4 regions of the Streptomyces sp. NPDC002306 genome follow, and region 1 is predicted to be linked to each of the others. Evidence: riboswitches for the same ligand, from Rfam matches in the RefSeq annotation. Region 1 holds a riboswitch; each other region holds the start of a gene.
What was found. A riboswitch is a leader RNA that binds a small molecule or an ion and turns the genes downstream of it on or off. The one in region 1 is predicted to bind cyclic di-AMP.
Positions count from the first base shown of each region.

Region 2: linked by a shared signal. The riboswitch ahead of ACWCQK_RS30010 (NlpC/P60 family protein) and the one ahead of ACWCQK_RS27365 (M23 family metallopeptidase) in region 1 are both predicted to bind cyclic di-AMP.
Region 3: linked by a shared signal. The riboswitch ahead of ACWCQK_RS07655 (M23 family metallopeptidase) and the one ahead of ACWCQK_RS27365 (M23 family metallopeptidase) in region 1 are both predicted to bind cyclic di-AMP.
Region 4: linked by a shared signal. The riboswitch ahead of ACWCQK_RS01335 (M23 family metallopeptidase) and the one ahead of ACWCQK_RS27365 (M23 family metallopeptidase) in region 1 are both predicted to bind cyclic di-AMP.

Region 1 covers NZ_JBSFCK010000016.1:128,017-133,418, reverse strand. Annotated here, with positions in the region: gene ACWCQK_RS27380 (bifunctional acetate--CoA ligase family protein/GNAT family N-acetyltransferase) at 1-444, opposite strand, end outside; gene ACWCQK_RS27375 (HPr family phosphocarrier protein) at 623-904, shown strand; partial or broken gene ACWCQK_RS27370 (GntR family transcriptional regulator) at 1,243-1,937, opposite strand; gene ACWCQK_RS27365 (M23 family metallopeptidase) at 2,126-2,878, opposite strand; cyclic di-AMP (ydaO/yuaA leader) riboswitch at 2,892-3,055, opposite strand; gene ACWCQK_RS27360 (M16 family metallopeptidase) at 3,267-4,670, opposite strand; gene ACWCQK_RS27355 (M16 family metallopeptidase) at 4,667-5,402, opposite strand, start outside.
Region 2 covers NZ_JBSFCK010000021.1:31,852-37,253, forward strand. Annotated here, with positions in the region: gene ACWCQK_RS30000 (NlpC/P60 family protein) at 1-928, opposite strand, end outside; gene ACWCQK_RS30005 (tellurite resistance/C4-dicarboxylate transporter family protein) at 1,437-2,423, opposite strand; gene ACWCQK_RS30010 (NlpC/P60 family protein) at 2,511-3,686, opposite strand; cyclic di-AMP (ydaO/yuaA leader) riboswitch at 3,695-3,852, opposite strand; gene pcrA (DNA helicase PcrA) at 4,200-5,402, shown strand, end outside.
Region 3 covers NZ_JBSFCK010000002.1:710,386-715,787, reverse strand. Annotated here, with positions in the region: gene ACWCQK_RS07660 (aldo/keto reductase) at 17-961, opposite strand; gene ACWCQK_RS07655 (M23 family metallopeptidase) at 1,104-2,138, opposite strand; cyclic di-AMP (ydaO/yuaA leader) riboswitch at 2,150-2,305, opposite strand; gene ACWCQK_RS07650 (PP2C family protein-serine/threonine phosphatase) at 2,626-3,798, opposite strand; tRNA gene ACWCQK_RS07645 (tRNA-Met) at 4,063-4,136, opposite strand; gene ACWCQK_RS07640 (dihydrofolate reductase family protein) at 4,213-5,343, opposite strand.
Region 4 covers NZ_JBSFCK010000001.1:302,509-307,910, reverse strand. Annotated here, with positions in the region: gene ACWCQK_RS01340 (alpha-galactosidase) at 1-1,054, shown strand, start outside; cyclic di-AMP (ydaO/yuaA leader) riboswitch at 1,359-1,515, shown strand; gene ACWCQK_RS01335 (M23 family metallopeptidase) at 1,520-2,506, shown strand; gene ACWCQK_RS01330 (SGNH/GDSL hydrolase family protein) at 2,670-3,455, shown strand; gene ACWCQK_RS01325 (TetR/AcrR family transcriptional regulator) at 3,503-4,114, opposite strand; gene ACWCQK_RS01320 (Glu/Leu/Phe/Val dehydrogenase dimerization domain-containing protein) at 4,151-5,329, opposite strand.

The DNA of each region.
Region 1 (5,402 bases):
GCGGATGCCCCGCTCGCGCGCGACGGCCGCGACGTGTTCGAGGAGGGCGGAGGCGACGCCCCTCCCCTGGTGCGCGTCCTGCACCAGGAAGGCGACCTCGGCCTCGTCGGCGGGAGCCGAGGCGGGCATGCCGTCGGCGCCGATGCGGTCGTAGCGTACGGTGGCGATGAACTCGCCGCCGATCGTGGCCGCGAGTCCCACCCTGTCCACGAAGTCGTGGTGTGTGAAGCGGTGGACGTCCTTGGCGGACAGCCGCGGGTACGGCGCGAAGAAGCGGTAGTACTTCGACTCGTCCGAGACCTGCTCATAGAAGCTGACCAGGCGGTCGGCGTCATCGACGGTGATGGGCCGGACGCGCGCGGTGCCACCGTCACGCAGTACCACGTCCGCCTCCCAGTGGGCGGGGTACTCGTGTCGGTCGTGCCGGTCCGCCGGGTTCTGCATGGGCCCCAGAGTACGGCTCGCGTACGACAACGGCGCGAGGCAGTCTGTGGAGGACGGACGTCGGATCGAGGCCGCGATCCGACGCCACTCCCGGGACGGGACACCGGACCGCTCCGGGCACATATCTCGATATGGAACACTGGTCTAGACAACCCTGAGTACTGAAGGGCAGCATCACATGGCTGAGCGCCGCGTCAACGTCGGCTGGGCCGAGGGCCTCCACGCCCGTCCCGCCTCCATCTTCGTCCGAGCCGCCACGGCCGCAGGCGTCCCGGTCACGATCGCCAAGGCCGACGGCAACCCCGTCAACGCGGCCTCCATGCTGGCCGTTCTCGGCCTCGGCGCCCAGGGCGGCGAGGAGATCGTCCTCGCCTCCGACGCCGAGGGCGCGGACGCCGCGCTCGACCGTCTGGCGAAGCTGGTCGCCGAGGGGCTCGAGGAGCTTCCCGAGACCGTCTGAGCATCGCCTTCGGCGCGGCTCTACGCACGCCACTTCTCGCAGCAGCATTGCCCGCGGCACTAGTCACGGCACTGCTCGCAGTACTGCTCACAGCACGCGGTGGAGCCGCGTCGGCCTTCCCGGCCGGCGCGGCTCCGCCGTTTTCGCCGGGCCTTTCACTCCCGCCGCTCCACCGGAATTGCCGGGACCTGCCAATATCGGCGCCCACTCCGAGATCGCCTCGAAGTCACCCCGCGGGCATACGAAAGACGTGCGGCCGGAAATTCCCGGCGCATGCGAATGAGGGCAGCGGAAATACACCCCCGCTGAATACCGCCTCTTTGTATACGGCGCCTTTGTTAATGCCGCAGGCTCGTCATGTTTACGGGGTGTTGCGAAGTCCTCACACGGTCCGCGCGCTCCCCCGCCCGGTGAACCGCGGACGGTGCGCGGCGCTCGCCCGCTCGGTGTGCAGCGCCGTGACCGCCCGCGCGCGTTCGGCGTCGCCGCGGGCCACCGCGTCCACGATCGCGCCGTGCTCGGCCCATGACTCCACCGGGTCGGCCGGCGCCTCGATCGCGTACATCCAGGCGATCTTGTGCCGCAGCTGGGTCAGCGTGGCGGTCAGGGCGTGGCTGCCGGACGCCTGGGCGAGCGTCTCGTGGAACCAGCCGCCCAGGGAGCGCAGGTCCTCGCTGTTGCCCTGCCTGGCCCGCTCCTGGCCCAGGCGGACCAGGCCGCGCAGCACCTTCAGATGGGCCTCGGTCCGCCGCTGGGCGGCCCGGGACGCGCCGAGCGGCTCCAGGAGCACGCGCATCTCCAGCAGGTCGGAGGCTTCCTGCTCGGTCGGTTCCGCGACGCACGCGCCCGCGTGCCGACGGGTCACCACGAAGCCCTCGGCCTCCAGGGTGCGCAGCGCCTCCCGGACGGGGACGCGCGAGACGCCGTAGCGTCGCGCGAGGAGTTCCTCGGTGAGCCGGCCGCCGCGCTCGTAGACACCGGCGACGATGTCGTCCCGGATCGCCGTGCATACCGAGTGCGCCGGAATACGCATGACCGACCTCCGCCTTAATGCCCGTGAAACGTCGCCGAGTGACGTGCGTTCTGCGACTCTATGGCAATCGGACGTAATTTCCGACGGGCGGCCGGAATCCAGGGATATTTTTTGGACAGGAAGGCCTCCGAAAGGCCGAAAGCCCCGGCTCGGGGAGCCGGGGCTTCGGTATGTCTCGCCGACTGCCGTCAGACGTTCACACCATGCGTGCGGAGGTAGGCGACCGGATCGATGTCCGAGCCGTATTCGGGGGTGGTCCGGGCCTCGAAGTGCAGGTGCGGGCCGGTGACGTTGCCGGTCGCGCCGGAGACGCCGATCTGCTGGCCCGTGACGACCTTCTGGCCCACGGAGACGCCGATGGACGACAGGTGACCGTACTGGGTGTACGTGCCGTCGTTCATCTTGACGACCACCTGGTTGCCGTACGCCCCGCCCCAGCCGGCCTCGACGACGGTGCCGTAGCCGACCGTGTGGACGGAGGTGCCGCTGGCCGCGTGGAAGTCGATGCCGGTGTGGCTGCCGGACGACCAGAGCGAGCCGCCGCTGAGGTAGCCGGTGGAGACGTAGGAGTGCGCGATGGGCGTCACGAAGGTGTTGAGCCGCTCGCGCTCGGCCTCGCGGGCGGCACGCACCTTGGCCGCGTGCTCCGCCTTGGCCTTCGCCGCGGCCTTCTCGCGGGCGACCTGCAGGGCCGCCTTCTCCTCGGCGGCCTGCTTCTGCGCGGCGGCCTGGGCGTCGATCTGTTCGGCGACCGAGTCGCCGATGGTGATGACCGGGGTGAGGCCCGTCTGCTCGACGGAGTTCTCGGCGGCGAGGGCGGGGGCCGCGAGGGTACCGATGACGCCGGTGGTGGCGAGGGCCGCGATGCCGGCTGCCTGAGCGCTGGTGCGCTTCATCCGGCCGGGACGACGATGCTTCCCGGGGGCGCACATGAACGCCATGTAGAGGCTGGTTCCTTTCCTTCCCTCTCGCCTACCGGGTTAGCTGACGGGTTCGGAGCAGGAAGGTCTCCTACGGACCCCCTCGCGGCACGCGCGGGCGTCCGATTCACCCCAGGGACTGCATGGGTCCCCGGCTCCCCTGGCTCGCGCCGTACGGGGACTCGGCGATGACTGTCCGCTGCCGCGGGTGCGGCGCACTGCCTGACGGACAGACCGCCTGACCGTACGGGCGCCGTCTTTCGATCCTCAAACGGATCGCCGCTTTTGTAGCGCATCCCACAGGGCAGACAGGCAACTCTCCCCCAATTCGGACACTCCGCGCACATGGCGGGGCCCTGGTGACCCATCGGTCACCAGGGCCCCGCACGCGCGTGCCTCCGCGTCGTCCCTACTCGGCGGACACGACCGTGACCGCACCGATGCCGAGGGCCTCGACGGGCTCCCTGATCTGCGCCGCGTCCCCGACGAGGATCGTCACCAGACGGTCCACCGGGAAGGCGTTCACGACCGCCGCGGTGGCTTCCACGGTGCCGGTCGCGGCGAGCTGCTGGTACAGCGTCGCCTGGTAGTCGTCGGGCAGGTGCTGCTCGACCTGGTCGGCCAGCGTGCCCGCGACGGCCGCCGCGGTCTCGTACTTCAGCGGCGCCACCCCGACGAGGTTCTGCACGGCGACGTCACGCTCCGCGTCGGTCAGCCCCTCCGCGGCGAGCGTGCGCAGCACGGTCCACAGGTCCTCCAGGGCGGGACCGGTGTTCGGAGTGTCCACGGAGCCGCTGATGGCGAGCATCGCGGCGCCGGTGGCCCCTCCGGCGGAGGTGGGAGCGCCCGACCTGAGCACCTGCCCGAACGCGCGCACCCCGTAGGTGTAGCCCTTCTCCTCCCGCAGGACGCGGTCCAGCCGGGAGGTGAGGGTGCCACCGAGGCAGTACGTGCCGAGCACCTGGGCGGCCCACACCCGGTCGTGCCGGTCGGCACCGATGCGGCCGATCAGCAGCTGCGTCTGGACGGCGCCGGGACGGTCCACGATGACCACGCGGCCGGTGTCGTCGGCGCTCACCGGCGGCACGGGGCGGGGCGCGGCCTGGGAGCCCTTCCAGGCGCCCAGGGTGTCGCCGAGAAGCTCGTCCAGGTCGAGGCCCGCGAGGTCGCCGACGACCACGGTGGTGGCCGTGGCGGGGCGGACGTGCCGGTCGTAGAAGGCGCGCACGGCCGCGGAGTCGATCTTCGTGACCGTCTCCTCGGTGCCCTGGCGCGGGCGCGACATGCGCGAGGTCGCCGGGAACAGCTCCTTGGAGAGCTCCTTGGCGGCACGGCGTCCGGGGTTGGCCAGCTCGTGCGGGATCTCGTCGAGCCGGTTGCGCACCAGCCGCTCGACCTCGCTGTCCGCGAAGGCGGGCGCCCGGAGGGCGTCGGCGAGCAGGCTGAGCCCCTTCTCCAGGCGCGAGACCGGCACTTCGAGGCTCAGCCGGACGCCGGGGTGGTCGGCGTGCGCGTCGAGAGTGGCGCCGCAGCGCTCCAGCTCGGCGGCGAACTCCTCGGCGGAGAGTTTGTCGGTGCCCTCCGAGAAGGCGCGCGCCATGATCGTGCCCACCCCGTCGAGGCCGGCCGGCTCGGCGTCCAGCGGCGCGTCGAGGAGCACCTCGACGGCGACGACCTGCTGGCCGGGGCGGTGGCAGCGCAGGACGGTCAGCCCGTTGTCCAGGGTGCCGCGCTCGGGCGCCGGGAACGCCCAGGGCCTGGCCTCGCCCGGCCGGGGCTGCGGGTGGAACTCCATCGTGGTGAGCTCGGTCACTGGGCCGCCTCGGTCTCGTCGGTGGCTTCCACGGTCGCCGCGGACTCCGGGTCTTCGGTGCTCTCCGCGGCCTCGGCGTCGTCCAGGGCCTCGGGGGCGGTGGGCTCGTAGACGAGCACCGCGCGGTTGTCGGGGCGCAGGCGGGCCTTGGCGACCTCCTGGACCTCCTCGGCCGTCACGTCCAGCACCCGCTGGACGGCGGTCAGGGCGAGCTGCGGGTCGCCGAACAGGACCGCGTAGCGGCACAGTTCGTCGGCGCGGCCGGCCACCGTGCCCAGCCGGTCCAGCCACTCGCGCTCCAACTGTGCCTGCGCGCGTTCCATTTCCTCGGCCGTGGGGCCCTCCTCGGCGAACCGGGCGAGCTCCTCGTCGATGGCGGTCTCGATGACCGGCACCTCGACGTCACCGGACGTCTTCACGTCCAGCCAGCCCAGGGAGGGCGCCCCGGCCAGCCGCAGCAGGCCGAAGCCGGCCGCCACCGCCGTACGGTCGCGCCGTACGAGCCGGTTGTAGAGGCGGGAGGACTCGCCGCCGCCGAGCACGGTCAGCGCCAGGTCGGCCGCGTCGCACGCGCGCGTGTTGTCCTGCGGGAGCCGGTAGGCGGCCATCAGCGCGCGCGCCGGGACCTCCTCCTCGACGACCTCGCGCAGCTGCCCGCCGATGACGTCGGGCAGCGAGCCGTCGCGCGGGGCGGGCTTGCCGTCGTGCGAGGCGATGGAGCCGAAGTACTTC
Region 2 (5,402 bases), on a different contig from region 1:
GCAGTTCGGAGCGGGAGACCCGGCGGCCCGCGTCGATCTGCGCGTACGTCGTGCGGGGCAGGGAGAGGCCGGCGGCGCGGTACGCGGCCTGGGCGAGGCCCGAGCAGTCGAAGGCGTCCGGTCCGGTGGCGCCCCACACATAGGGGCTGCCGAGTTTCGAGTAGGCGTAGGAGACGGCGTCCGCCGCGCGGGAGGTGGGCGCGGAGGTCCTGGCCGCCGTGGCCGTCGTGCTCCCGGGTGCCGCGAGGCTGTCCCGCCCGGTCGTCGACGCGCGCGAGGCCCGGCCGGTGCCGCTCGCCGTCGCCAGGTTCGCGCGGTCCGCGGCCGACAGCCGCGACAGCAGCCGCCGTGCCTCGTCCAGTTTCCCGGTGATCGTCTCCTTGTTCCGCCGCAGCTCCGCCTGCCGTGACCTGAGAGAGGTCAGTTCGACGCGTGCGGCGCCGCGTAACTGCTCGATCTCCCGTAGCTGCTTGCGGACGCGCGCGACGGCGCCCGCCTGCCGGTCACCGGCCCGTTCGGCGAAGGCGGCTCCGTCGAGATACCGGTCGGGGTCGTCGGAGAGCGCGAGCCGCAGGGCGGGGTCGATGCCGCCGTCGCGGTACTGGGCGGCGGCGAGAGATCCCAGCGCGTCCCGTGCCGAGTTGAGCCGGTCCTCCCGGCGGGCCGCCTCGTCCCGCAGCGTTCCCAGCCGCTTCTCGGCAGCCTGTGCCTTCTCCTGCGCGCCGTTGTACTTCTCGGTGGCCGCCTCGGCTTCCTGGTACAACTTGTCCACCTTGGCCTTGACCTGCGCCGGTGTCAGATTCGGTGCGGCCTGACCGGTTCCGTCGAACGCCGTCGCGGTCGCCGCGCCCGCGAGGGCGAGGGTGGCGGCGGTACGGGCCGTATTGCCGCTGAGCGAGCGCCGGCGGGGCTTGCGGTGCGCTGCCACGTGGACTTGCACGTCCTTTCGTACGACCGCCTCTTCCGTGTGACCGCCCGGCGGACGCACGGCCGCCAGGGGAGCGGACGCGCGGCCACCGGAAGGCGGTCCACGCGTCCGGCGACGGCCCGCACAGGGGGAGCGAGCCGCCGCCGGACCTTCTCGGCGGTGGTGTCCGACTGCCGCCCCTGGCCCGGGCGGCGGTGGGGAGCCGGTCACCTGGGGCAGGACGCTAAACCCGTCTGTGTCGGTTGGGTAACAGCATGTGCGGAACTGGCGCCGGCGGATCGAACGGTGACCTCAAGTGGCTGCGGTCCCGGCGCGGAGCCGTCGACTTCACGCAGTGTGATGACCGATGTCGGGATTCCCGGACACGTTCGGGCGACGCGGTGCTATGGCGCATATATGCAGCCCGCCGTCGGGTGCGGCGGCCGGTGCCGGGCGGCGGGGGATCCCCTCGTCGGGCTCCGGCCTCATGACGGGATGAAGCCGGCCCCGCTGACCACGGCGAACGTCTTCATCGCGGTGCTGTGGCCGCGGCGCCGGCACGGACGGCCCCCGAGGCCGCCCGGACCGCCGCCACGGCCACCGCGAGCCAGACCGCCACGGCGATCCACAGCAGCACCTCCCCGACCGGCTTCAGCCACGGGACGCCGACGGCGGAGGCGACGGACAGCACCGCCGCCGCCGTCATCCCCATCGGGAACGCGGTAGACCACCGGAGCACGTCGTAGCGCAGCCTCGGCCGCCGCACCTCGGCCACCAGCAGGACGACGTACCAGCACAGGTCGAGCGCCAGCAGACCGACGGTCATGACGCGCAGGGCGCCACGGTCGTCGTCGTTCCACAGGTACAGGCGCGGCCCGTCGGCCGCGAGCAGTTGCGCCCCCGCCAGCGCCGAGATCGCGAGCGCCCCGCCGGCCACCCACTGGTCGCCGGCCCCCTCGACGGCCTGACGCGGGTCGAAGTGGGCCAGGGCCAGGCAGTAGAGCACCAGCCCGCACAGGAACAGGACCAGCGCCGCGTGCGCGAGCCAGGCCGTCGACAGGGCCCCGGCGAGGCCGGCGCAGAGCACCGCGAGCCCCTGCGTGGCCACGCAGCCGAGGAACACCGCCCCGGGCATACGGCGCTCCCAGTGCCGTAGGACGACGACGAGCAGCACCGGCCACAGCACCGCGGCGAGGGCCAGCAGCGCCTCGGCCGGCGTCCGCCACCCCGGCATCGAGAAGCGGGTGCCGAGGACGGCGCTCGCGGCGACCGAGGTGAGCGCGGCGGGCGTGCAGGCACAGCTCACCCAGTCCTCCCGCGCCCACAGCAGCTGGACGACGAAGCCCGCCGCCAGTGCCAGCCAGGCGGCGCAGGCGAGCACCAGGGTGATCCGGGACAGGACCTCGTACCCCGTCAGCCGGAGCGCGACCGACAGGATGCCGGTCGCCAGCACGGCGGCCCCGGCCGCCGGCTGACCGTGCGCCCACCAGGCGCGAAGAGGGGAGGTACGCGGCATGCGGCCGATGCTAAGGAGCGCCGCACGCCGCGCGAGCGGGGCACGCGCGCGGGCGCCCGGAAATACGCGCGGGCGCGGGCAGCCTCGTCAGGCGGGGCGCACCACGCTGTGGATCCCCGGCTCGCCGTCGTAGTAGATCGACTCCTCGCGGACGTACGCGCCGGGCTTGGGGGCGTGGATCATCATCCCGTCGCCGAGGTAGATACCCACATGGCTGACGTCGTCGTAGAAGAAGACCAGGTCACCGGGGCGGGCGGCGGAGAGGGGGACGGTGGTGCCGGCGTTCACCTGGTCGTAGGTGGTGCGCGGGAGGGTGACGCCGGCGGCCTTCCAGGCGGCCTGGGTGAGGCCGGAACAGTCGTAGGAGCCGGGTCCCGTCGCGCCCCAGACGTAGGGCTTGCCGATCTGGGCGCGGGCGAAGGCGAGCGCCTTGTCGGCCTGGGTGTCGTACGAGGAGCCGGAGGACGACGGCGAGGACGTGGACGGGGAGGACGTGGACGGGGAGGCGGGTGCGGACGAGTCCGCCTGCGGTCTCGTGCTCGCGCGCGAGGCCGCCGCCTGTCGCTTCGCGAGTTCCGCCGCCGCGCGCGTGGCCTCCGCCTGCTCGCGCTTCTCGATCTCGGCCAGCCGGGCCTTCTCCTGGGCCGTCAGCTTCGACAGCAGCACACGCGCGTCGGCGAGCTTCCGCTGGACGGCCGCCTTGGCCGTTCGCAGGTCGTCCTGCGAGTCGGTGAGCGTCCGCAGGCCCTCGGCGGCTTCCTGGCGCTTCTTCATCGTCGCGGACCGCTCGGTGACGTAGTCGTCGACCGCGCCCTTCTGGCGCGTGGTCAGACGGCTCATCAGCTGGGCCTGGTCGAAGTAGTCCTGCGGGGAGTCCGCGAGCAGGAAGGTCGCGGTGTCAGGTGCGCCGGCGCCGGTGCGGTACTGCGCGGCGGCGGCGGAGCCGAGCTCCTCGCGTGCCTCGTTGAGCGCCTGGGTGCGCTGGGCGACGTCGTCGAGGAGGGTGTCGACGCGCTTGCGCTGTTTGCCGGACCGCTCTTTGGCCGCGTTGTACTTCTCGGTCGCCGACTCCGCCTGGCGGTAAAGGTCGTCGACCTTCTTCTCGACCTCTTCGAGGCTCGGCCTGCCGTCGTCGGCCGAGGGGGTGGCGTCGGCCGTCTGGGAGAGCAGGGCGACGGAGGTGAGCGCCGCCGTGGCGAGGGCGGGGGTGCGTATGCCTGCTACGCGCGTAGCTGCTGGACGCGACTTGCGGTGCGACGCCAAGGGAGGCGACTCCTTCCACGTTCCGCCTACCGGGTTAGCTGTCGGGTTCGGGCGGATGGATCGGAAGGGTTGCCCTACGGCCGCTCCCCGATGGGAAGCCGGGCCGATTCACCCCGGGTCTCGGTTGGGTCCCCGGCTCCGGTCGCCGTGGCGGCGTACCGAACTCGGCGGAGGGCCGCGCGGCCCGGCGAGGTTCGCCGGAGGGGGTCGTGCGGCCTGCTGGGCACGCTAGCCAACGCGTGTGGCCTCTGTGAAGGTTGATGGGCGATATGCCCGATACATTTTCGTGACCTCAGGTCAGGAGTTGTTCATCTTGGTCGATCGGAGGACTTTTTGGTGATTTGGCCGTAGATGGGCAGATGGTGCTTCGGTCGCGCTGCCGGTGCGACTGCCCGATCGCGGTCGGTGCCGGGGTCGTTCCGTAAGGTGAAAAGGTGCCGGAAGGCCGATTACGGGGGGATGTTCTCAGGGCGGCGGCGGGTTGTCGGTGGGGCGCCCTAGACTCGGAGAGCGATGAGCAGCCTCTTTGACGACAGCTTCCTGGCGGATCTCCAGGCCCCCCGGGCCCATGGGGAGGAACCCCCGCCACCGCCCGAGGACGAGCACGTACCGGAGCCGGTTCCGGACGATCTGTTCGGCGGGAAGTTCGACGTGCCGCCGGACCGGGACGCCTACTATCGCGACGGCGCCCCACGCCCGGCGATCGACCCGGCCTCCCTGCTGGAGGGGCTGAACGAGAACCAGCGCGCGGCCGTGGTCCACTCCGGCGCCCCGCTGCTCATCGTGGCCGGCGCGGGATCCGGCAAGACCCGGGTGCTCACCCACCGCATCGCCCACCTGCTCGGCGAGCGGCACGTGCACCCGGGCCAGATCCTCGCGATCACCTTCACCAACAAGGCCGCGGGCGAGATGAAGGAGCGCGTCGAGCATCTCGTCGGCCCGCGCGCGAACGCGATGTGGGTGATGACCTTCCACAGCGCGTGCGTGCGCATCCTGCGCCGCGAGAGCAAGAGGCTCGGCTTCACGTCGTCTTTCTCGATCTACGACGCCGCCGACTCCAAGCGCCTGATGGCCCTGGTCTGCCGGGACCTGGACCTCGATCCCAAGCGCTTCCCGCCGAAGTCCTTCAGCGCCAAGATCTCCAACCTGAAGAACGAGCTGATCGACGAGGAGGACTTCGCCGCCCAGGCCACCGACGGCTTCGAGAAGACCCTCGCCCAGGCGTACGCGATGTACCAGTCGCGGTTGCGCGAGGCCAACGCGCTCGACTTCGACGACCTGATCATGACGACGGTCAATCTGCTGCGCGCGTTCCCGGACGTCGCCGAGCACTACCGCCGCCGCTTCCGGCACGTGCTCGTCGACGAGTACCAGGACACCAACCACGCCCAGTACGCCCTGGTGCGCGAGCTCGTCGGCACCGCCGAGCACCCCGTGGACGTACCGCCGGGCGAGTTCGACCTCCAGCCCGCCGAACTGTGCGTCGTGGGTGACGCGGACCAGTCGATCTACGCCTTCCGCGGCGCGACGATCCGCAACATCCTCCAGTTCGAGGAGGACTACCCGAACGCGACGACGATCCTGCTGGAGCAGAACTACCGCTCCACGCAGACGATCCTCTCCGCCGCCAACGCCGTCATCGAGCGCAACGAGTCCCGCCGCCCCAAGAACCTGTGGACCAACGCGGGCGCCGGCGCGAGCATCACCGGGTACGTC
Region 3 (5,402 bases), on a different contig from region 1:
GGGATGCGGGGTGGGGTCAGCGCGACGCGGCCGTCAGGCTCGCGACCTCCGCCCCGGTCAGCTCCAGCTCCGCCACCGCGACCAGCGCCGGCAGCTGCTCGACCGTCCGGGCGGAGGCGATCGGGGCGACCACCGTCGGCTGGTTCGCGAGCCAGGCGAGGGCGACGGTGGCGACCGGTACGTCATGGGCGCCCGCGACCTCGTCGAGTGCGGCGAGGACCTTCCGGCCGCGCTCGGTGTCGAGGTGCTTGGCGGCGCCCGAGGCCCGGGCGCTGTCGACCGTCGCACCGGGGCGGTACTTGCCGGTGAGGAATCCGGAGGCGAGCGCGTAGTACGGGACGGCGGCCAGTCCTGAGCGGGCCGCGAGGTCCTGGAGCCCGCCCTCGTAGGTGTCGCGCGAGACGAGGTTGTAGTGGGGTTGCAGCGCCACGTACCGGGCCAGGCCCTCGCGGTCGGAGAAGTCCAGGGACTCCCGCAGCCGCTCGGCGGAGATGTTGGAGGCGGCGATGTGCCGCACCTTGCCCGCCCTCACCAGCTCGTCGAGCGCGCCGATGATCTCCTCCACCGGCACCTCGGGCTTGTCGAAGTGCGTGTAGTAGAGGTCGATGTGGTCGGTGCCGAGGCGGCGCAGGGAGGCGTCGGCGGCGGCCTTGATGTTCGCGGCGCTCAGCCCCGGGAAGTCCGGGTGCTGGCTGACCTTGGTGGCGATGACGACGTCGGCGCGGTTGCCGCGCGCCTTGACCCAGTTGCCGATGATCGTCTCGGACTCACCGCCCTTGTTGCCCTCGACCCACGCCGAGTAGGAGTCGGCGGTGTCGACGAAGTTGCCGCCCGCCGCCGCGTAGGCGTCGAGCACGGCGAAGGACTGGGCCTCGTCGGCGGTCCAGCCGAAGACGTTGCCGCCGAGGGCGAGCGGGAAGACCTCGAGGTCGGAGGAGCCGAACGTGCGCAGGGAAGTCATGTACAACATCAACACGCACCCGGGAAGCCCATATTCCGCATATGTCCCGGGAAACGGAAACCGGCAGCCCTGACGTCGGGGGGACGTCGTCAGAGCTGCCGGGGATCGGAGAACGATCAGGGAACTCGGAGCGTTCCGCGGGTCAGGGGGTGAGGCCCTTGCCCTGCAGCCAGGCCATCGGGTCGATGCCGTCCGCGCTGCCGCCCGGGTGGACCTCCAGGTGGAGGTGCGGCCCGGTGACGTTGCCGGTGGCGCCGACGCGGCCGATGACATCGCCGGTGGCGACCTTCTGCCCGACGCTGACGTTGATCGAGGACTGGTGGCAGAACCACAGCTCGGTGCCGTCGTCGAGGGTGAGGATCGTGCGGTAGCCGTAGGAGCCGGCCCAGCCCGCCTCGGTGACCGTGCCGCTGTGGATCGCCTTGATGAGCGTGCCGGTGGGCGCGGCGAAGTCGAGACCGGTGTGGTAGCCGGAGGACCACATCGAGCCGGCCTGGCCGAAGGTCGAGGTGATCGTGTACGAGGAGGTCGGCAGCGTGTACTGCTTGGCGAGCTCGGCCAGGCGCGCGGCCTCGGCCTTCTGCGCGGCCGCCTCGTCCGCCTTCTTCTTGGCGGCGGCGGCCTTGGCCTCCGCCTCCTTCTCGGCCTTGGCGGCGGCGTCGGTGACCGCCTTCTGCGCCGCCGCGGCCTCGGCCGCCGCGGCCTTGGTGTCGACCTGGTCCTGCTGCTGCTCGGCCTGCGCCATGATCCGGCTGCGCAGCGCCTCGCCGGCGTCGGTGGTGCCCTGGGCGGTGTCGGCGGAGGTCACGCCGATGCCGCTGAGCGGGGTCGTGGGGGCCTCGGCGGCCTCCGCGGTGTCGTCGGACAGCAGGGAGCCGACGGAGGGCAGGTCCGGCATGGAGATGGACACCGGCGGCTTGCCGGTGTTGGCGCTGGCCATACCGCCCGCGCTCACGGCGGCTATGACGCCGACGCCCAGGACGGTGGAGCTGCGGGCGAGTCCGCCGCGCTGCTTGGCGACGCGGTGCCGGCCACGTACGGGACGGAGGGACTCCTCGGTGGGGTTCCACTCCTCCCACGGGCCCTCGTCGGTGCGGTAGCTGCCGGAGCCGAACGGCTCGGTGCTGCGCTGACTCGGCACGAACGGGGCTTCGGGGGCAGGCCGGTTGGACGCCACGTGGGCGTGCTCCTTTCCTTCCTTCTCGCCTACCGGGTTAGCTGACGGGTTCGGAGCAGGAAGGTCTCCTACGCGCGTAAACCGCCTGTCGTTCACGGCGGTGTCCGTGCGATTCACCCCAAGGTGGTGGTTCCCCGGTTCCTTGCAGGATTCGGCGCGTGCGCGCGGAGCCGTCGCTTGTGACGGCTGGGACGACCGCGCTGCGTTATCGAACGTTAATAGACACGGGGGCGTGATTCCAAGCTGTTCCACTTGATCATTAACACTTTTTTGGCCTGGACTTACAGCCCATGACCGGCGGAAATCGGGCGAGTTGACCGCAGCGAGCGCTCGGGCGGGAACATCTCGGGAGTCACACGCGTTTTGACGGTGACTCAGATGTGATGCACAGAGGGGTCACCCGATCACCCCGCGTGACGACGGGCCGTTTCTTCACGACTCCGTCCATCGCGGCCCGATCCAGGCATCTGCTCCGTTCCCTCCCCCCTCAGGGCCGTCGTACGGCGAGCAGCGCCATGTCGTCGGCCATCCCGCCGCCCGAGTGCCGGCGCACGTCCTCCGCGAGGGCGACGAGCAGCGCCTCGGGATCGCGGAAGCACCGGCCCGCGAGCCGCTCCTCGGGGTCGTAGAAGCGACCCTGGGTGTCGCGGGCCTCGGACACGCCGTCGGTGTGCAGGAGCAGGGTGGTGCCCCTCGGGAAGTCGCACTCCTGCGCGCGGTCGGGCCAGGTGCCCAGCTCGCCCATGCCGAGCGGCAGGGCGGGTTCGCGGGCCGGCAGCGCGCGCACGCTGCCGTCGGTGTGCAGCAGCAGCGGCGGCGGATGCCCGCGGTTGAGGATCCGGACGGCGTCGCTGCCGTGCGGCAGTTCGGCGAGCACGGCGGTGGTGAAGCCCTCGAAGGCGTCCAGCCCGTCGCGCCGGGTGCCCTCGCGGGCCAGCGCCCGCTCCAGCCGCTGCGCGACCGCCTCCAGGGTCGCCTCCTGCTCGGCTGCCTCCCGGAAGGCCCCGATGACGACGGCCACGGCCGCCACGGCGCCCATGCCCTTGCCCCGTACGTCCCCGACGAGGAGCCGCACCCCGCGCGGGCTGTCCTGCACCGCGTACAGGTCGCCGCCGATGAAGGCGTCCTCCTGGGCGGCCTCGTAGCGGGCCGCGACGTCGTAGCCGCCGATCCGCTCGGCGGGTTCGGGCAGTACCGCGCGCTGGGCGGCCTCGGCGATCTCGCGGGCGCTGGCCAGCCGTCGGTCGCCGCGGCGCACGACGCGGTTGATGACCACGGCCATGGCGGCGACCGTGGCCACGGTGACCATCTCGGTCATCGCGCTCGCGTCGGGGACCAGGGAGAACCGGGCGTGCACGGCGCAGACCGCGGCGAACGCGAAGACCCCCGTGGCGATGGTGCCGGACAGCGTGTACAGCGGCGCCGCCACCAGCGGGGCGGCCGTGAAGAAGGGGGCCGCGGTGAATTCGGGGGGCGTACAGAGGTCGTAGACGATCCCGCCGGCGACCAGCAGGAGGGGGAGGAGCTGGAGGAGGGTCCGGGCGGCGGAGATCCGGCGCTCCGCGCGTTGCTCGCCGGACGGCCGGGGCGCCTCGTCGCCGAGCCCTGGGTCGGGCACCGGATCGGTCGGGAGCCGGCCGCCGGCCCGGGTGCGGGGCACGAGGTAGTCGTCGTAGGCGGTGCCGGGATCCTTGTGCGGCTCCTCACCCGCCGCGTCATGAGGGCGCACCACTCGTCTCCTGCCGTCTCCCGCCACGGAGATCCAGATTCGCCGCAGCCGGAACGGGGAGCGACCGGTGTGAGCCGACCGGCTGACGCGAGCGCCGGGGCGGGGGAACGCGCGTCCCGGCGTGAACGGCATGAACGGCGTGGAAAACACTCAGGGCCGGAATCCATGAACTGGATTCCGGCCCTGAGTCTTCAGTAGCGGGGACAGGATTTGAACCTGCGACCTCTGGGTTATGAGCCCAGCGAGCTACCGAGCTGCTCCACCCCGCGTCGGTGACACCAGCATACGCCATTCGCGGGACCGGATGCACAACGGTTGATTCCCGGCCCGTCGGCGTGGCTCGGTTCAGCCCCGCAGGTGCCGGTTCGGCGCCTGGGCGGCCGCCTCGTACTCCGGCAGTACGACGACGTCGGCGCCCTCGGCGACCAGTACCCCGTTGCCGTCCGCACCGGCCACGAAGGTGTCCGGCTCCCGCCAGGCCGTGACCACCCGCCGTACCCCCGCGTCGAGGATCAGCCGCGCGCACGGCGCCGGCCGGGAGGCCCGCCGGGCACACGGCTCCAGGCTGCTGTACACCGTCGCGCCGCCCAGCCGCGGATCCGCCGGGTCGATCTTCGCCAGGGCCGCCTCCTCGGCGTGCACGACGGGATCGTCGCCCTCCCGGGAGTGGCCGCGGGCGAGCTCCGTACCGTCGGCGGCCACCACCACCGCTCCCACGCTGAACGCGGTCCGCGACGGCGGGCACTGCGCCGCCAGGTCACAGGCGAGCGCCAGCCAGTGCCGGTCGGCGGGCGAGGCGACACCTCCGGCGCCGGGTGCGGTCGGCTCGTAGCGCATGAGGACGACGTCCTCGATCCGCCGGGTCTCCACCAGCCGCAGCCGCCCGCCCTGGTACGCGCCCGGCCCGAACAGGCGGGGCGCGTCCGGGTCGCCCACGAAGAGCGGGGCGAGCACGAGCTGGAGTTCGTCGGCGAGCTCCTCCTGGAGCAGCTGGGTGTGGACGGTGCCGCCGCCCTCGACCATGACCCGCCGCACGCCCCGCACGTCGTGCAGGTGTTCCAGCAGCCGCCGCCAGTCGAGCCCGGCGCCCAGCGTGACGATGTCGGCGGCGATTCCCGCGCGCCGGGCGCGTTCGGCGCCCCGGTCGGTCGTGTAGAGGACCTTCTCGCCGCCGGTGTGCCAGAAGTTCGCCGCCGGGTCCAGCTCACCCGTCCCGCTCACGGTCACCTTGAGGGGGTACTCGGGGCGGCCGGCGGCGACCCGGGCGGCCCGGCGCTCGGGCGAGTTCACCAGCAGCCGGGGGTTGTCGGCGCGGAGGGTGCCGGCGCCGATCAGGATCGCGTCGACGGAGGCCCGTACCTCGTCGACCCGGTCGAAGTCGGCGGGGCCGGAGAGCAGCAGCCGCTCGGGACCGGTGTCGTCGAGACAGCCGTCGAGGGAGACGGCGGCGGACAGCAGGACGTACGGGAACGGCATCGACGCGCTCACTCTCGGCAGCGGGGCTGGGCGGAAACGGCGGGCGGCGGGGGAGTGTG
Region 4 (5,402 bases), on a different contig from region 1:
CACCAGCGACCGGGCCGGGCTCGGCGACTGGACGCCGAACCCCGACCGCTTCCCGGCCGGCCTCAAGCCCCTCGCCGACGATGTGCACGCCCTCGGCATGCAGTTCGGGATCTGGGTCGAGCCCGAGATGGTCAACGCGGACAGCGACCTGTACCGGGCGCACCCCGACTGGGTGCAGTACCAGACGGGGCGAAAGCGGACGGAACTGCGTAATCAGCTCGTACTGAACCTCGCGCGCGAGGATGTCCAGGAGTACCTCTGGGAGCGGCTCGACACCCTCCTCAACAGTGCCCCGATCGACTACGTGAAGTGGGACTTCAACCGCTGCTTCACCGACGCCGGCTGGCCCGGCGAGCCCTATCCCCAGCGGCTGTGGGTCGACCACGTGCGCGCCCTGTACGCCTTGCTGGACCGGCTGCGGGCGGCCCATCCGGGCGTCGCCTTCGAGTCCTGCTCCGGCGGCGGCGGGCGGATCGACCTGGGGATCATGAGCCGTACGGACCAGGTGTGGACCTCCGACAACACCGATCCGCTCGACCGGCTGGCCATCCAGCACGGCTTCACCCAGATCCATCCCGCGCGGGTCATGGCCGCCTGGGTCACCGACAGCCCCAACGTCCAGCTCAACGGCCGCGCCAGCTCGCTGCGGTTCCGGTTCGTGAGCTCCATGGCCGGCGTGCTCGGCGTCGGCGGGGACCTCACCCGGTGGACCGAGGAGGAGCTCGCCGAGGCGGCGGACTGGGTCGCTCTCTACAAGGAGATCCGCCCGCTCGTGCAGCACGGCGACCTCTACCGGCTGCGGGCGCCGCAGGGCGGACTCAGCGCCGTGCAGTACGTCCGGGGGGACGAGACCGTCGTCCTCGCCTGCCTCCAGGCGCAGCGGTACGGCGAGCCCGTGCCCGCGCTGCGGCTGCGAGGGCTCGATCCGGAGGCTTCGTACAAATGCCATGAAACGGGCGAAGTTCACCGAGGTGCGGTGCTGCTGCATCACGGGATGCGTACGGGGCTGCGGGGCGACCTCGACGCGACGGTCATCCGTCTCCGTCGCGTCTGAGTGAAATGCCCGAATCGCGAATTTAGTTCTGAATCACTCCGGAATGGGGGAAGTTGTCGGGCGAGGCGTGAGGAGCGTCATACCGGTGACCGTGTGTCGCCCGGCATGTTCACGTAATTCAGGTGTTTTCCCAGGGAATCAGTGAATGAGGGGCGCGGGGATGACGGAGCGTGACCGGTAAATCCCGTCACGGATCAAGCAATTCGGGCACTTCCGGAAACGGACGCTTGTCCCCTCGCGTCTCACTCGCCTAACTTCCCCACCAATCCGGGCGGACGCCCAGTCCTGCCGGCGCCCGGTTCCCGCACACTCACCCGTGTCCGGCAGGAGCGGGGGACCCACAGGCATCACCGCCTGTTCCGGTCTCCGGAACAGGCTTGGGGTACAGCCGCGCGGCGAGCGCGGCCGGGCATCTCCAGCCCGCACCCGACAGCTCACCTCGCAGGCGCCGGAGAGGAATTCGTCATGCCCGCGAAGGGTAAGCACCGCCGCCCCAAGGCCCAGCGCTTCACACGCACGATCGCCGTCGCCGGAACCGGCGGCGCCGCACTCGCCCTTCCGCTCATGGGGGCCGTCGGCGCGCACGCGGCGACGCCCCAGATCCCCGCCGGGTCCGTCTCCGGACAGGCCGCGCAGTCCGCCCCGGTGGTCCACCAGCAGGTCGCCGAGAAGCAGTCCGTCGAGAAGAAGGCCGTCCAGAAGAAGACGGCCGACAAGGGCGCGGGTGCCCGGACCTACACGGTCCGTTCCGGCGACTACCTCTCGAAGATCGCCGACGCCCAGCACGTCAGCGGTGGCTGGCACCGGCTCTACCAGGACAACCGCGCGGCCGTCGGCGCCGACCCGTCGCTGATCCACCCGGGCCTGAAGCTCAGCATCGGCGCGAAGGCCCGCGCAGGGTCGGCTGTGGAGTCCTCGTCGGCGAAGTCGTCGTCCACGGACACCCCCTCCGTCCCGGCGCCCGACCTCGCGCTGGCCGCCGCCACCACCGACGGGGCTCCCGGCACGTCCGCCGGCACCGCGCCCAGCGCCTCCACCGGCACCGGTTACACCCTCCCGGTCGCCGGTGGCGCCGTCGGCACCGGCTACCGCGTGGCGGGCGGCATGTGGTCCAGCGGCTACCACACGGGCGTCGACTTCGTCGTCCCCACCGGTACCCCGCTCAAGGCCGTGGGCGCCGGCACCGTCGTCTCCGCGGGCTGGAGCGGCGCGTACGGCAACCAGGTCGTCATCAGGCTCGCCGACGGCTACTACGCCCAGTACGCCCACCTCTCCCAGCTCTCCGTCTGGGCCGGGCAGACCGTGGGCGAGGGCCGGCAGGTGGGTCTCTCGGGCGCGACGGGCAACGTGACCGGCCCGCACCTGCACTTCGAGATCCGCACCACGCCCGGCTACGGTTCCGACGTGGACCCGGTCGCCTACCTCCGCGCGCACGGCGTGGCCGTCGGCTGACCGGAGAGCCGTCGCCCCCGACGTCCTTATTCCCTGGTTGGCCAACTCTTTAGCAGTGGCTTATCTCACCGTCCGTCAACCCCTGCCTACGGTCGCGTAGGTCACATTCGAAGGGGAATCATGGGCCGATGTGGCAGACGATTCGAAGAGTGACAACAGATCAGTGATCGGGTCGTACGTGGCGCTGGGGGACAGCTTCACCGAGGGCGTCGGCGACCCCGGCCCCGACGGGGCGTTCGTCGGCTGGGCCGACCGGTTCGCGGTGCTTCTCGCGGACCGGCGGCCCGAGGGCGACTTCACGTACGCGAACCTCGCCGTGCGGGGCAAGCTGCTCGACCAGATCGTGGCCGACCAGCTTCCGCAGGCCGTCGAACTGGCGCCGGACCTGGTCTCCTTCTGCGCGGGCGGCAACGACATCCTCCGCCCCGGGACCGACCCCGACGAGGTGGCCGAGCGGTTCGAGCACGCGATCGCCGCGCTGACCGCCGTATCCGGCACGGTCATGGTGACGACCGGTTTCGACACCCGCGGTGTGCCCCTGCTCAAGCACCTGCGCGGCAAGATCGCGACCTACAACGGGCATGTCCGCGCCGTCGCGGACCGGTACGGCTGCCCGGTGCTCGACCTGTGGTCCCTGAAGTCCGTCCAGGACCGGCGGGCCTGGGACGGCGACCGGCTGCACCTCTCGCCCGAGGGGCACACGCGGGTGGCCCTGCGCGCGGGCCTGGCCCTCGGCCTGGACGTGCCGGCCGACCCGGAGCAGCTCTGGCCGGCGCTCCCGCCGCGCGGCACCCTCGAAGTCCGGCGCGACGACGTCCACTGGGCGCGCGAGTACCTGGTGCCGTGGATCGGACGCCGGCTGCGCGGAGAGTCCTCGGGTGACCACGTGACCGCCAAGGGCGCGCTGTCCCCGCACGACATCAAGGAGCGGATCGCGGCCGTGGCCTGAGCGGGCACGCGGTACGGAGGGGGCCGGTGTGCGCGCCGGCCCCACCGCTATGCCGTCAACGCCTCCCGGGCGAGCCCCAGTTCGCGGGCCAGCGCCTCGTCCACCCACTCCTGCGCGCGGGCCCGGGACACGGCACCGGCGTACGACGTCAGCTGTACGGCGAGCCCGTCGAGCAGCGCCGTCAGGCGCAGGGCCGTGCCGCCCGGGTCCGGGCAGACGAACTCGCCGCCCGCCACGCCGGCCGAGATGACCTCGGCGATGGCCGCCTTCCACTGCCGGTCGAGGTCCCGTGTGACCTCCTGCAGCGCGGGCTCGCGCAGGGCCACCGCCCAGCCCTCGATCCACAGCCGCCAGCCCTTGGCCTGTCCCGTGGGGGCGTACCAGCGCACGGCCGACCGCAGCCGCCGTACCGCCGTCGTACGGCGGCCGAGCAGCTTGCGCAGCTGAGCCAGGTCCTCCTCGGCGGCGTGGGTGAAGGCGGCGGCGACCAGCTTCTCCTTGGTCGAGAAGTGGTAGAGCACCAGCGCGTTGCTCACCCCGAGCGCCGAGGCCACGTCGGCGATCCTGACCGCCGCCACGCCCCGTGCCTCGATCTGCTCCACGGCGGCCCGCAGCAGCTCCTCCCGCCGCTGCGCCACGCTCAACCGGACTCTCGCCACCCGGTCACCCTAGTCGGTCGTCCCGGGCGGCACCGCTCACCGGTACCAGCCGAACCGCTCCGCGATCACCGGCAGCCGGTCCGCGACGATGGCGTGCGCCGCGGCCCGCGGGGTCGTCCCGTCGGCCTGCGCGCGGGTCAGCATCAGCTCCACCAGGTCACGCATCGAGCGGCGCGTGTACGCGAACGCCTCGTCGGCGTCCGGCCCGATGTCGCCGAAGAGCGTCCACCACCACCAGGCGTTCGTCCCGGAGTTGACCACGACGTCCGGCAGCACCGTCACCCCGCGCGCGGCCAGCAGTTCCTCCGCCTCCGGCAGGACCGGCATGTTGGCCGCCTCGACGATCCAGCGGGCCGTGATCCGCTCCTGGCCGGCGCTGTCGATCGCGTACGAGACGGCCGCCGGTACGAGCACCTCGGCGTCGGCGGACAGCCAGGCGTCGCCCGGCAGTTCACGGTCGGCCGGGCGCAGCACACCGCGGTCCACGGTCCCGTACGCGTCCCGTCCCGCGAGCAGCGCCTCCACGTCGAGCCCCGCCGGGTTGGCGATCGTGCCCTTGACGTCGGCGACGGCCACCACCGTCAGTCCCGCGCGGGTGAGGAAGCGGGCCGTGGCGCCGCCCATGGTGCCCAGCCCCTGCACGGCGACCCGCGTCCCCCGGTGGGGCACACCGGCCCGGTCCAGGGCCGCGAGCACCGACTCGGCGACGCCGCAGCCGCCGACGAGTTCGTCCAGGCCGATGCCGTCCACATCGGTCGCGAACGCGTCCGCGAGGCGCCGCCGGGCCGCGGCCTCGTCCTCCAGCAGCGGATAGACGGCCTGTACGGAGGAGACCAGACCGGCCTCGGCCGCGGCCCTGTCCACCAGGTCCTGGGTGAGGCCGAGATCCTCGCCGGTGGTCCACACGCTCTCGATGTACGGCCGCATGGCCCGCAGGTAGCGCACCAGGAGTCCGTACGCCCCGGGGTCGCGCGGGTCACAGTCGATGCCGCCCTTGGCGCCGCCGAGCGGGATGTACCGGCCCTCGGGGTTGTAGTGCAGGGCCTCCTTCATGGTCATGCCACGGGCGAGTCCGGCGATCTCGTCCCGGGTGCAGCCCTCGCGCATCCGCAGGCCGCCGCTGGAGACGCCGCGCACCAGCCGGTCGACGACCAGGAAGCCCTCGCGACCGGTGACGTGGTCGGTCCAGGTGAGCGACAGCAGGGGGGAGGTCATGCGGACTCCTGGGGAGCGGGGGTGCCGAAGCCGGCGAGTTACTGAATGATGAGTCAGTATCGGGAGGGCCCTC